Regions from separate parts of the Veillonella sp. AF13-2 genome, predicted to be linked through region 1. Evidence: riboswitches for the same ligand, from Rfam matches in the RefSeq annotation. Region 1 holds a riboswitch; each other region holds the start of a gene.

Region 1 (4,298 bases):
TGGCTGTGTTGTGTGCGGCGACATTGACATCTCCATTTTTTTTGAGCGGTTGTAGTATGTCAGAATTATGGCAGGGGACTGAACAGAGCCGTAAGGAAATTGCGCAGCGGTCTGAGCAGGATCAGGTGCAGTTATTTAATCAATATGTGAAAGCTGTAAGCCGATACAATCGCATGGCTGTCATGTTTGATTATGCGAATACGCCAACTCTTAATGAGTTAAAAGCGGGGCAGCATTTAACTGTATTTAGTGCACCGAACTTTAAGCAGCTACAAAAAGAATTAGAAGAGGCTAAGCAAGCAGGTATTCCGTATGATGAAATGAAGGAGCCTTTAGATAAGCTGCTTTCAAAATTGAACGAAATTACACCGGTAGCGGAAGAGCTTGATGCATACTATAAATCTAAAGGGTATACGACAGACAACTATGCTAAGGAGCAACAGTTAGGCCCTAAATATGTTCAATTGTATGAACAATTTGTTCCTATTTATGCTGATTTTGATAATGTTATGCATAAAATCAATACAGACCGCTTGCAACAACGGTTACAACAATTGCGCGATGCAGGCAAGAAAAATGCTGCTGCAGCACAAGAGGTCCATTTGCGACTTACTGCGGTCTTAGAAAAGATCGATAGTGAAAAACAACTAGATGTAAATGCTATCAATCAAGAGTTGCAATCTATTGGTGATGTATCAAATGGTATTACTAGTCCTAAGTATGATTCTGTTAAGACCTCTGTAAACTCTACGATTGGTGCAATCCGTACCTATATGGGTTCGAAACAAGATAATGACTATAATCGTATGATTGAGGCCTATAACCATTACATTTCTAATCTGAATACGACCAATATGAATGAGTTAGATTAAAATAAGTTAGATTAATACGTCTATATAAAAGAAAGCTGTATCAAATGAGGATATCATTTGATACAGCTTTTTAGTTGATTAGTAGATGTATTACTTTTTAAGGCTAATGCGCGTTGTAATTTGGCTTGATAACGAGAATAATACTAAGGCTATCCAGATACAACTGAAGGCAATCATCTGCGGTGTGCCAAAGCTTTCACCAAAGTAAAAGATGGCTAGCAACAAGGCAATGGTAGGGGATACATATTGCAAGAAGCCTAGTAGATTGAGCGGTAATAGCTGTGCACCATAGGAGAATAGCACCAATGGGACAGATGTAGTTAGACCGCAAGCTATGAGCAACATGGTCGTATACCAGTCTGTGCTGAAATAGGACCACACGGTATTATCGATTATGGTCGTATATAGTAAGGCTAGCGGTGTTAATAGCCAAGCCTCAAAGGCGATGCTCGTAAAGGGCGAGATGAGCAGTTTCTTTTTTACGGCTCCATAGAGACCGAAGGAAACGGCGAGGATCATCGATACTAACGGTAAGGATCCCACTTGATAGGTGAGCAAGGCGATACCGATGGTAGCGATGAGGACACTTAGCTTTTTCGGTATAGATAGAACCTCTTTAAATAGGATGACACCTAATACTACATTAAAGAGTGGATTGATGTAATAACCAAGGCTCGTGTTCATAACTTGATTATTGGCGATGGCCCAAATGTAGGTGAACCAGTTTACACTGATGATGACTGCCGCCACTAAAAGTAGGAATAGTTGTGAACGTTGTTCTTTTAGTAATTGAAAGTCCTTTTTGAATTGCTTAAAATGTAGACCAAATACAACGATAGCCATACAAACACCTGACCAGATAATGCGCTGTGCCAGTATATTATACGGTGAAACATGGTTTAATAATGCCCAATATAGAGGGAGTAAGCCCCAAATGATATAACAACTAAGGGCTGTGATTAACCCTTTTTTACTTGTATGTTCCATAATGCCTCCTCGTGATAGTATTTATTATATCACTAATTCTCAAATCATGCGTTTTAGTTATTGCATATGATTTTCAGTTATAACTTTAGTTTTGGTACTTATGATTAAATGTTATGTTCATTGACTTTGTGCATATTGTTACACTATATTGGACTTAGAACAACGAATATAGAGAATAGGTGTCGCAAGACTTAATAGAGAAATCGGTATAAGCCGATGCGGTCCCGCCACTGTAAGGATGAGTCTGCTTTCATACATGTCACTGGAGTAATCTGGGAAGGCGAAAGCGAGGTGATGATCCCGAGCCAGGAGAACTGCCTATTTGATAATCACCGTTATGTACCTACGAGCGATAGGAAGGGGATTGGGGTATGCTGGATACAGTATTTTTAGTGTACCTTTCAATAAGAAACCTTACGTGTCACTTTTAGGTGGCACGTTTTTTATTGCCCTTAGAGTGGATGTTGAGTATAGGAATCAGGTTTTATAGATATCAAACAGATGGACACATTTTGAGGTTGATGTGGTCCAATAAGATAAAGCTCGATTGATTCATATATCTAACAATTCGCAGGTACGGTGCGCTGTTTCTCGGTATGGTTTCGAGTTGAAAAGGAGGCACATATATGTCTGACAAAAAGACTTCAAAGGATGCTGAACGCGATTTATTAGCACCTGTATCCTTTGATGAGTTTAAGAAACCTACGTATGAACAATGGCAGACCGAGGTTGAAAAAGCGTTAAAGGGTGGCGACTTTCATAAGAAGATGTTCACTAAAACCTATGAGGGAATTACGTTACAACCAATTTACACGCCTGCATTGCATGGAGAAAAAATTCCAAAGGGTGTATATCCTGGAGCAGGTGAGTTCCTACGTGGCACAAAGGCAAGTGGTTATATTAAAGACTCTTGGGGCGTATCCCAATATGTAGACGAATCCTTTCCTAAGGATGCTAATCATGCAAGTTTATACGAAATTGTAAAAGGTGGCACCATTCACAATATTCGCCTTGATGAAGCAACACGCCATGATCAAGATGTGCAAGTAGGCGCAGCTGTTGGTATCGGCGGTACATCTCTGTCTACTATGGATGATTGTAGACAATTGATTGAGCGTTTTAATTTGAAGGAAAATCCTTTATACATTGAAACAGGTGCTTCTGCAGCTATCTTGCTCGGTATGTTAGCGGCTACGGTGAAAGGCTCTAAAAAACAGACTTCTGACTTGAAAGGTCTCGTTGGTGCAGACCCTATTGGTGTTTGGGCTAAAGATGGCACATTGCATATGTCTTTAGATACAGCCTTTGATGAAATGGCACATACTGTTGTATGGGCTAAAGAACAAGCTCCAGAGCTTAAAACTGTACTCGTATCTGGCGATGTATATGCTAATGGCGGCGCTAATGATGTGCAAGAGGTTGCGTATACATTGGCAACAGCCGTTTGCTACGTGCGTCAATTAGCACAACGGAACATCGATATTCATACTATTGCTAACAGCATGATGTTTACATTCTCCTTGGGTGCAAACTTCTTTATGGAAATTGCTAAATTGCGTGCATTGCGCGTACTTTGGGCGCGCATCATGGAAGCGTTCGGTGCTGAAGAAGCTGACCGTGCCGTTCATGTACACGGCAGAACATCGGCTTTCACAAAAACTGTATACGACCCATATGTAAACTTGTTGCGTAATACAACACAAGCATTCTCTGGTGTTGTAGGCGGTTTGAACAGTCTTGAAGTGTCCCCATTCGACCAACCAATTCGCAAGGCTGACGATTTCTCTCGTCGTATTGCCCGTAACATCCAAGTTATGTTGCAAACTGAGTTCGAGTTGCGTCAACCGGTGGACCCTGTAGGCGGTTCCTGGTATGTGGAAACATTGGCAGCTGAATTATGCGAAAAAATTTGGGCTGAGTTCCAAACTATTGAGTCTAAAGGTGGCATCATAGCAGCTTTGAAAGAAGGCTATCCACAAGCTCAAGTTAAAGCAGTTCTTGATGAACGCTTCAAAAACCTTGCATTCCGCAAAGATGTGGCTGTAGGTAACAACATGTATGCGAACATGACTGAAGAATTGCTTGATCCAAAACCAGAAAATCAAGAAACATTGCGTCAAAAACGGGTTGCTCAAATCGAAGAGTACTTGGCGAGTGCGGAGCCAGATGCGGTTGTGAAAGCACAGGCTACCCTAGAAGCAGGTACTACGGAACCAGGCGCTTTGATTGGCCTTATTGAACTCGGTGCATTACATAAATTAACAATACGTCAAATCCGGAAGGCTTTAGACGCTGGTGATATTGCTTCTGAAACGATTGAATCCATTTCAGCTCATCGTTGGACTGAACGGTTTGAAGCACTTCGCATGCGCACCGAGAATTATAAACAACGTACGAAAGATAATGTGAAGGTATTCTTGGCTAATATGGGCCCAATCC
Region 2 (4,298 bases), 230 kb from region 1:
ATTAAGATCGACATACCAGGGAATACCATAAGCCATGGACTTGTTTGCAAGTACTGGCGGCCTTCGTTAAGCATAAGGCCCCATTCAGGTGTTGGTGGCTGTGCACCAAAACCAAGGAAGGAAAGCCCTGCCACCTCAATCATGATGGCCCCAATATCAAGTGCACCTGTAGTAACAACAAGAGGCATAATATTAGGAATAATATGTCGTCTTAAGATAGTTGCCGTAGACGCCCCCATCATAACCGCAGCCGTTACATATTCTTCACCACGTACTTTTAACGTCATAGAACGTACTAAACGAGCATATTTTGCCCAACCTACTACAGATAAGGCCAAAATCGTATTCACAATGCTACCACCCAAAATACCAGCAATAGCGATGGCTAAAACAACACCTGGAAAGGATAACATAATATCAGCAAGGCGCATGAGAACCATTTCGACTTTGCCGCCGAAATAGCCTGCTATAGCACCGATGATAGTACCAATACTCACCATGATAACGACGATGGATACGCCCATGAACAAGGATAATTGAGTACCGTAAATGATACGAGATAATACATCACGTCCTAATTTATCTGTACCAAACCAATGTTGGCTGCTTGGTGCTTGCAATGCCTGACTTATATTTGAGGTGAAAGCATCGCCCGGTGCAAGCCAGGGTGCAAAGATAGCGATGAGAACAATGATAATCATCAACCCACTATAGAAAGAGAACAATTTATGTTTTTGAATAAATTCTGCCATTATGCTCTCTCCCTTTTCAATCTAGGGTCTAATAAGATATATGATGCATCAACCAATGCGTTAATACACATATATGCTAAAGCAACCCACAACACAAAACCTTCGATCAATGGATAATCGCGCATGGTAATAGCATAAATTGCCATATTCCCAAGTCCCGGCCAAGAGAATACCATTTCTACGACTGCCACACCACCTAGTAACCAACCGATAAGAACACCAAGAATAGTGATGAGTGGTAACACCGCATTAGGTAAAATATGACCGAATAAAATTTTTATCTCACTAACACCGCGAGCACGAGCGCCAATAACATAATCCTTTTGCATTTCCTCAAGGATAACGAGCCGCACTTGACGCATGTATTTAGACCCAACAACAACTGCCAAAGTAATAGCGGGCAAAATAACACCAGACGCAGTCACGCGAGAGGATGCAATCGGTACAAGGCCTAATTTAAGACCGAAGATGTAAATCAGTATAAGACCTAACCAGAACGTAGGCATAGATACGCCTACGAAAGATAGAAATCTCAACACATAATCAACCCATTTGTTACGATTTAAGGCGCTTATAATACCTGCAGGCAATGCATAGAGCAGCGTAAATACTAAAGCCGTACCCGCTAACATTAATGTACCTGGTAAAGCCTCCAACATACGATCTACTACTGGTTTTTTAGCAGAATAACTCATCCCTAAATCACCTTGTGCGACATTGACGACCCAGTTTGCATACTGTACTACAAATGGTTTATCTAACCCAAGCTGAGCTCGAGTTTCATCGATAAGCTCCTGAGATACGATAGAATCTGCCGTTTCAAGTAACATCGTTACTGGGTCACCTGGTGCTAAATAGGTGAGACAAAATGTCAAAAATGTGATGCCAAACAAGGTAACAATAAATTGCCCCAATTGTTTGACAAAGCGTTTGCCCATAGGCGCCTCCTAAACTCTCTAAACACTAACAACAATTCAAATGACAAACTAATGGTACTAGCTTTTTTATATAGCGTTGAAGCTTAAAGGCTAGGGAACGAAAAAAGGCTAGTCGCCCGACTAACCTAAATTAAGCACAGCATATGCATACCATACCTTTAGAGCAGGCTTTCTGACTCTGATTCATCGCAACATTTCGGCCTTCCCAGTTTCCCAGTGACCCTATAATGAAACCTTGCTCCTCATTACAGCTATTTGCATAGTATGGGTTTTTCACCCATTTTCCTCTTTTACGCTCGGTAAATACCGACACTCACTAGTTCATTCATTTTTATCGATTATAAATATACTATATTAATACTCTATTTGCAATACATATACCCCTTATGGGTATATGTATTTCGCGTATTTTCAATATAGTTTTTATACTGATAAAAAATATTAATTAGTGATTAAATTCATAATCCTGCATAAAATTATATAAATTAACTTATATAAATAATTTTTTATTTATATTTACTGTATATGACGGTATATATATTAATTTTAATAATAATAAAATAATGTAAAACTTTATTATAAAATCTTTTTATACACAGCGAAAATTTGATTAATAATAATACTCTTTATGTTTTTTCATATCTGGCTCGCATTAATTATAAGTCTAATGCATGATTATGATAAAAAAAGAGGCTATACCAAGTAATAGCCTCTAATAAGACGAGATATATTCAGTTAATCAATACTTTGTTGTAAGCGGTGTGCTCTGCGTGTATCCCACGCTTTACGCAAAACATAAATCACCAAACCTATGCTTACTGCCACCGCACTACCTACCATAGCATCAAAACCACATGCGTAGATTGCATATAGACAATAAAGAACGCCTATACCGAACAAGTAATTAGAGCGTTTAATACGACTTTCAGCTACGCCAGCCATACGCATCATTGTAGGTACTGCCAAAATGCACAATACATACGGTACTACGTTAGTTACAACCGCTAAGTTTACTAAGATTTCAAATTGCTCACGCAAGGATTCGCTTGCAGTGAACAAAGTAAGTAATGTTTCAACAGCGAGTAAAATCAATACGCCACGAACAGGAGCATCTTTGCTATTTACACGGGCAAATATTTTAGGGAAGTAACCATATTCTGCTGCGCTTTTGAATACACGGGACAATGTGAATTGCCAACAAAGTAAAGCACCAAAGCAAGAAATAACCATAGCAGCCATAACAATGTTCGCAATAGTATCATTGAACATGTATACGAATGTCAAACCGAATGGTGCGTTAGAATTTAATAAGTCAACGTTCGGCACAATACCTGCCATAACGTTTGTGGACAAGATATAAACCACTGCCACTGCTAATGTACCTGCCACTGTAGCGATAGGTACATTTTTCTTTGGATTCTCAACAGCATCAGCATTAGCCGCTGCGGACTCAAACCCTAGGAAGCCCCATAAAGTTAGGGAAATAGATTGTTTTACCGCATCATAAAGCGGAAGATCATTTGGGTTCCATGCCGCCCAATAGATAGATGGATCGAACCAATGCCAGCCAATTGTACCGATTAATAAAACCGGAACAATAGAACCCCAAATAGTCATGTTGCTGAGTCGACCTGTAAAGCGATTACCTCTAAAGTTTAAAATCGCTGCAAACCACAAGAGCACAATTGTTACTTGACTTGTTTGTGTCGCATTGAGGTCAACACCAAAGAAAGCTGCGCCATAACCTACGGCAGATACCGCGATGGCGATATTAGCAATGATGAGAGATATGCTGTAAGCATAGCTCGCCATAAAATGTCCAGTTTTACCGAAGCGATGTTCTGCATAACCGCCCATGCCCCCTTGTTTTTGGGAGAACATACCCGCTTGAGCAAAAATATACGCTAGTAAAAGCGCACCCACAGCTGTCACGAGCCAAGATAAAACTGAAATAGTACCAACTTGAGCCAAATTAGTTGGTAACATAATGATCCCAGCTCCTAGCATATTGGCTGCTACCATTGTGGTTAGCTGGAATACAGACATTTTTTTAGCGGTGGTTTTCATGTATCAATCCCCTTTCACTAAGGTGAATTTTTTCTCGTCCATAATTCACTTAAAATATATATACCGCTAAGTAAATCCAGTTCGTGCTGTGATGGGCTTGAATGTGAATTTACCGTTTTTATTCTTATTACGAGTTAAATAATAACACCTATGAAACCAAAATAAAAGTACTTTATTGGCGGACAAGCTATATTACACGAATTGAATAAATTATAGGTAATTTATCAACTAAAACGAAGAGAACTCATTTTAATTGCGGCAAAGTATATTTTTACCCTATTTTATTCTGTGTATAGATGTAATTTTTCCTATCTATCACGGTTATAGTTTCCTAGTACAAGACTATTATTTCCTCACAGTCCACTATATGTGTACACGCAAATACATCATTTTAATAGTTAATTATCAATTAGAATTATGGGATTTATAGGTATCGTCTAGCTTTTAAATAAAAAATCGATATACATATAAGTATAATAGGCAATATTAGCCCCTTAATGAAATCCTTATATGTATATCGATCTTATTTTTTCAGATTTTA
Region 3 (4,298 bases), on a different contig from region 1:
ATTACATCGTATTGGAAAACGTTATAAAGAGGCCTATAACTTTGATGTAGAAAAGATTAAAGTAAATGATAATGTAAATGAGTTTTTGATAAAAGAGTGGTGGCTTAGAGCTCACTTGATTATTGACCATATTAGTGGTATGACCGATGAGTTTGCGTTAGAAACCTATCAAATGTTAGAAGGTATTCAATTAATGAGATAACTAATCGAAAGGGCTCAAACCTAACGATAACTATTAATAAATAGATAATGAATTATAATAGTTTGATATATGGAATAGGTAAATAAGATTAAATGATTAAAATTGTTGATGGAAAACCTTATTTAGATCAAGTAAAAGAGCTAATTACAGAGTATACGCAATGGCTTGGTCGAGATTTATCCTTTCAGGATTTAGATAAGGAATTAGCCGATATTTCTGAAAAATATACAGCGCCAAATGGTGAATTATTGGTTGCTATTGATGATAATGATGTGGTGCTCGGCATGGTAGCGTATTATCAGCATAGTGATACACGCTGTGAAATGAAACGCCTCTACGTACGTCCTGCAGGGCGTGGACATGCGTTAGGTGATCGTCTTATTGAAAGCATCATGGACCGCGCTAAGGCCTCTGGATATAAAGAAATGGTGCTAGATACAATTGAACCGTTGCAGGCAGCGATCCATTTGTATAAGAAGCATGGCTTTGTTGAATGCGAGCCGTATTATCATAACCCTATGGACGATGTTATCTATATGAGCAAGGAACTTGATTGATAGAGACTATTTAGTTTAATAGAGCTTATTTGTCTTATAGTCTATTTAAATGGTAGATACCAGTTTATTGATAGCGCTATCTTGGGATTCATTGGAGGAGCTTTTATGGGGATTACATATACAGACGAAAGAAAATTTACACCCCAACAGGTAGCAGAGTTATTTCTATCTGTTCGCTGGGTGGTAGGCAAGTATCCTGATAGATTGCACAAGGCACTAATGAATTCATCGCGCGTGATTTCTGCTTGGGATGGAGATCGTTTAATAGGTCTTATTCGTGTCATGGATGATAGCGAGCTGGTATGCTTCATAAACTATGTGCTAGTTCATCCTGATTATCGGGGACAAGGTATTGCAGGGCACTTGCTTGAAATGGTGAAAGACGCTTACAAATCGTATTTGTACATCAATGTTATGATTGGTGAAAGTCAGAATGCTCCATTTTATGAAAAGCACGGATTTAAGATTAAAGAGGACTCATTACCAATGCAGTATCGAAATGTGCCGAAATATACGAAAAAGTGAATTTAGTAAATATAAGATTTAGCAGAAAAAGGCTACACGTAACATCTCTACGTGTAGCCTTTATAGCGTAAAGCGTTTATACTAAAAATGATTTATTTTAGTTGACTTATTTTAAAATGTGCTTTATACAAATATATAAATACATAAGTATATAAGCAAATAAGTACATAAGTACATAAAGAAGGATATTAATATGTTAATACGAAAAGCGACAACCGCTGATTTAGATTTAGTGACACATATAGAAGCCACTTGTTTTCCGCCTGCCGAGGCTGCACCTCGTGAGGCTTTTAAGGAACGATTAGACCATTATGTAGGTCATTTTTTAATTGCCTTTGACAGCGATACACCTATTGGTTTTATCGATGGTTTTGTAACGGATGATGAAATCTTAACGGATGAGATGTTTGCTGATGCTTCTTTGCATAACCCTAACGGCGCATGGCAGATGATATTTGGCTTAAATACAATGCCAGAGTATCGGAATCGCGGTGTAGGTGGTAAGTTAATTGAGGCGTTTATCGACCTTGCGAGAGAAGAAAAACGTAAGGGTGTGATTCTAACCTGTAAGGAAGAAAAGATTCCTTATTATGCCAAGTTTGGCTTTGTAAATGACGGTGAGTCTGAGTCGAATCACGGCGGTGCTAAATGGTATCAGATGCGCGTTGAGTTTTAGCACCTTTGTTATGGCAATGTAGTTATTAATAGATAAAAATAAATTATAGAATTTGACGGATATTTTTACAGATTGTCCTAATGAGAAGCTAAAACACCGCTTAGTGGTTGAGTTTTAGCTTCTTTTTTGCTAAAAAGTGTAGATTATATAAGGATAGAAGTACCCCTATACGTTTATTGACACTGTATATCCCTCATGCTACGATGAGGAAAATCACATATGATTGGGTTAGGTGTCTATTGACTTAATAGAGAATTTGGTACAAGCCAAAGCGGTCACGCCACTGTAACAGCGAGGTACTTTGCATAGAGGGTAAAATGCTCTCGGTCACTGAAGTTTTTGGGAAGGCGCAAAGTAACGTTGAACTGGAGCCAGGAGAACTGCCTAATTAACAATTGCCAATTGACCTGCGAGAGACAGGGATGGGGATTGATATAGATGAATTTATACTAGCTATGCATAGTTGAAAGCTCATACTATATGCTAGCTTATTAGGCGTGGTAGTTAGTCTAACTGAGATGACAGCCCGTTTCCTCTTCGTGGGGAAACGGGCTTTTTATGTGCACTTATAGTGATAGTTTTAGTTGAGAGAAGAGAGGTACTTATGTTCAAACAAAAGAAGTTTATGGCGTATTTAGCCACGGTTTTCCTCCTAATTGTTAGTATGCTCATCGCTGCATGTGCAGGTTCTAGCGAAACAAAAAAAGATACGGCGCAAAATAACAAGCCAATCGAAATCACAGACGTAACAGGTCGTACGGTAACGCTTAAAAAGCCAGCAGAGAGAGTTGTCTTACAATGGAGTGGTGCTGGTGGTCCATTCTTTACGATTTCTGCCCTTATGGGTAAAGATACTCCAAAGGTTATTGCCGGTATGGATACATCTTTGCAGGATTACAGGGCGGATATGTGGAAGCACTTTACTGCTGAAATGCCTGAGCTAGCTAAGATTCCAGTAGTGGGTACAGTCGGTGATAAAACATTTAATGCTGAGCAAGTTGTGGCATTAAATCCAGATGTTATTTTTATTCCTGTAGATTTGAAAGATCAGTACGAGTCTGATGCAAAGCCAAAAATGGATGCTGCTGGTATCCAAACTATTTATATAGATTACCATGCTGAAAAACTTGAAAGTCATCAAAAATCCATTGAAGCCATCGGTAAGGCTTTAGGTAAAGAGGAACGTGCCGCAGAAATCAGCAAGTTCTATACGGATCGCGTGACAAGAGTTCTCGATCGTGTTAGTAAAATTAACAAACCAAAACCAACAGTTTATCTTGAAGTTGGGATGAATGGTCCGGAAGAATTTGGTAATTCCTTTAGTAGTAATTACTCTTGGGGGGCATTAGCTACTATGGCTGGTGCTGATGTAATCACAAAAGATGCTATTAAAAAGTCATCTCCAATTAATCCTGAGTTTGTATTGGAAAAGAATCCAGACATCATTATGATTATGGGTTCTTACTGGCCTAAGAAACCAACTTCTATGCGTTTAGGTTTTGAAGCTACTGAAGATTCGTCTCAGGCGTTGTTGAAAGCTTTCACCACAGAACGTCAAGGTTGGAGCGAATTAAAAGCCGTAGAGAATAAACAAGTTTATTCCGCCCATCATGGTCTTCCACGCGAAGTATTTGATGCGGCCGTATTCGAATATTTAGCAAAAACATTTTATCCTGAAGAGTTTAAGGATGTTGATCCAGAAGCTACACTTAAAGAGTTCTATGACAAATTCTTGCCATTCTCTTATAGTGGCATCTGGTTTATGCATATGAATTAGGGTTGTGTTGTGTGTGAAGGAGCTGATGATGTAAAACCCCAAATAAATGCTGTTATATATTGTGTTTATTAGAACTTATTAAGTTTGGAATCGAGGTATTCTATGGTTAAGAAAAAGAAATTTATGGCTTATCTTGCCACGGTGCTCCTGCTAGTTGTGAGCATGATTATGACAGCTTGTGGTGGTCCAGCAGATACGAAAAAGGATGCGGCACAATCTGGCAAACAAATTGAGATTACAGACGTAACTGGTCAAAAGGTTACGTTGAAAAAGCCAGCAGAACGCGTAGTAGTTCAATTGAGTGCTTCTGGTGGTGCGTTCTTGACTATGGCTGCGTTGCAAGGTAAAGATGTGGCTAAGACTATTGTTGGTATTGACCCTTATTTAAGCAAATTGCGTACAGATATGTGGGATCGCTACAAATCTGAAGTGCCAGAGTTGGAAAAAATTCCTCTCATTGGTAACGTAAATGATAAAACATTTGATGTGGAAAAAGTAATTTCCTTAAACCCAGATGTTATCTTCATGCCTTTATATTTCAAAGATCAATATGAAGCTGAT

What was found. A riboswitch is a leader RNA that binds a small molecule or an ion and turns the genes downstream of it on or off. The one in region 1 is predicted to bind cobalamin.
Region 2: linked by a shared signal. The riboswitch ahead of nikB (nickel ABC transporter permease) and the one ahead of DWV85_RS05205 (methylmalonyl-CoA mutase family protein) in region 1 are both predicted to bind cobalamin.
Region 3: linked by a shared signal. The riboswitch ahead of DWV85_RS06645 (ABC transporter substrate-binding protein) and the one ahead of DWV85_RS05205 (methylmalonyl-CoA mutase family protein) in region 1 are both predicted to bind cobalamin.

Annotation. Positions count from the first base shown of each region.
Region 1 is NZ_QTMT01000002.1:285,571-289,868, reverse strand. It holds gene DWV85_RS05215 (DUF3829 domain-containing protein) at 1-872, shown strand, start outside; gene rarD (EamA family transporter RarD) at 963-1,859, opposite strand; cobalamin riboswitch at 2,020-2,196, shown strand; gene DWV85_RS05205 (methylmalonyl-CoA mutase family protein) at 2,486-4,298, shown strand, end outside.
Region 2 is NZ_QTMT01000002.1:52,506-56,803, forward strand. It holds gene nikC (nickel transporter permease) at 1-752, opposite strand, end outside; gene nikB (nickel ABC transporter permease) at 752-1,690, opposite strand; cobalamin riboswitch at 1,835-2,022, opposite strand; gene potE (putrescine-ornithine antiporter) at 2,426-3,757, opposite strand.
Region 3 is NZ_QTMT01000003.1:166,036-170,333, forward strand. It holds gene dgt (dGTPase) at 1-202, shown strand, start outside; gene DWV85_RS06630 (GNAT family N-acetyltransferase) at 295-759, shown strand; gene DWV85_RS06635 (GNAT family N-acetyltransferase) at 865-1,284, shown strand; gene DWV85_RS06640 (GNAT family N-acetyltransferase) at 1,478-1,960, shown strand; cobalamin riboswitch at 2,174-2,363, shown strand; gene DWV85_RS06645 (ABC transporter substrate-binding protein) at 2,565-3,737, shown strand; gene DWV85_RS06650 (ABC transporter substrate-binding protein) at 3,840-4,298, shown strand, end outside.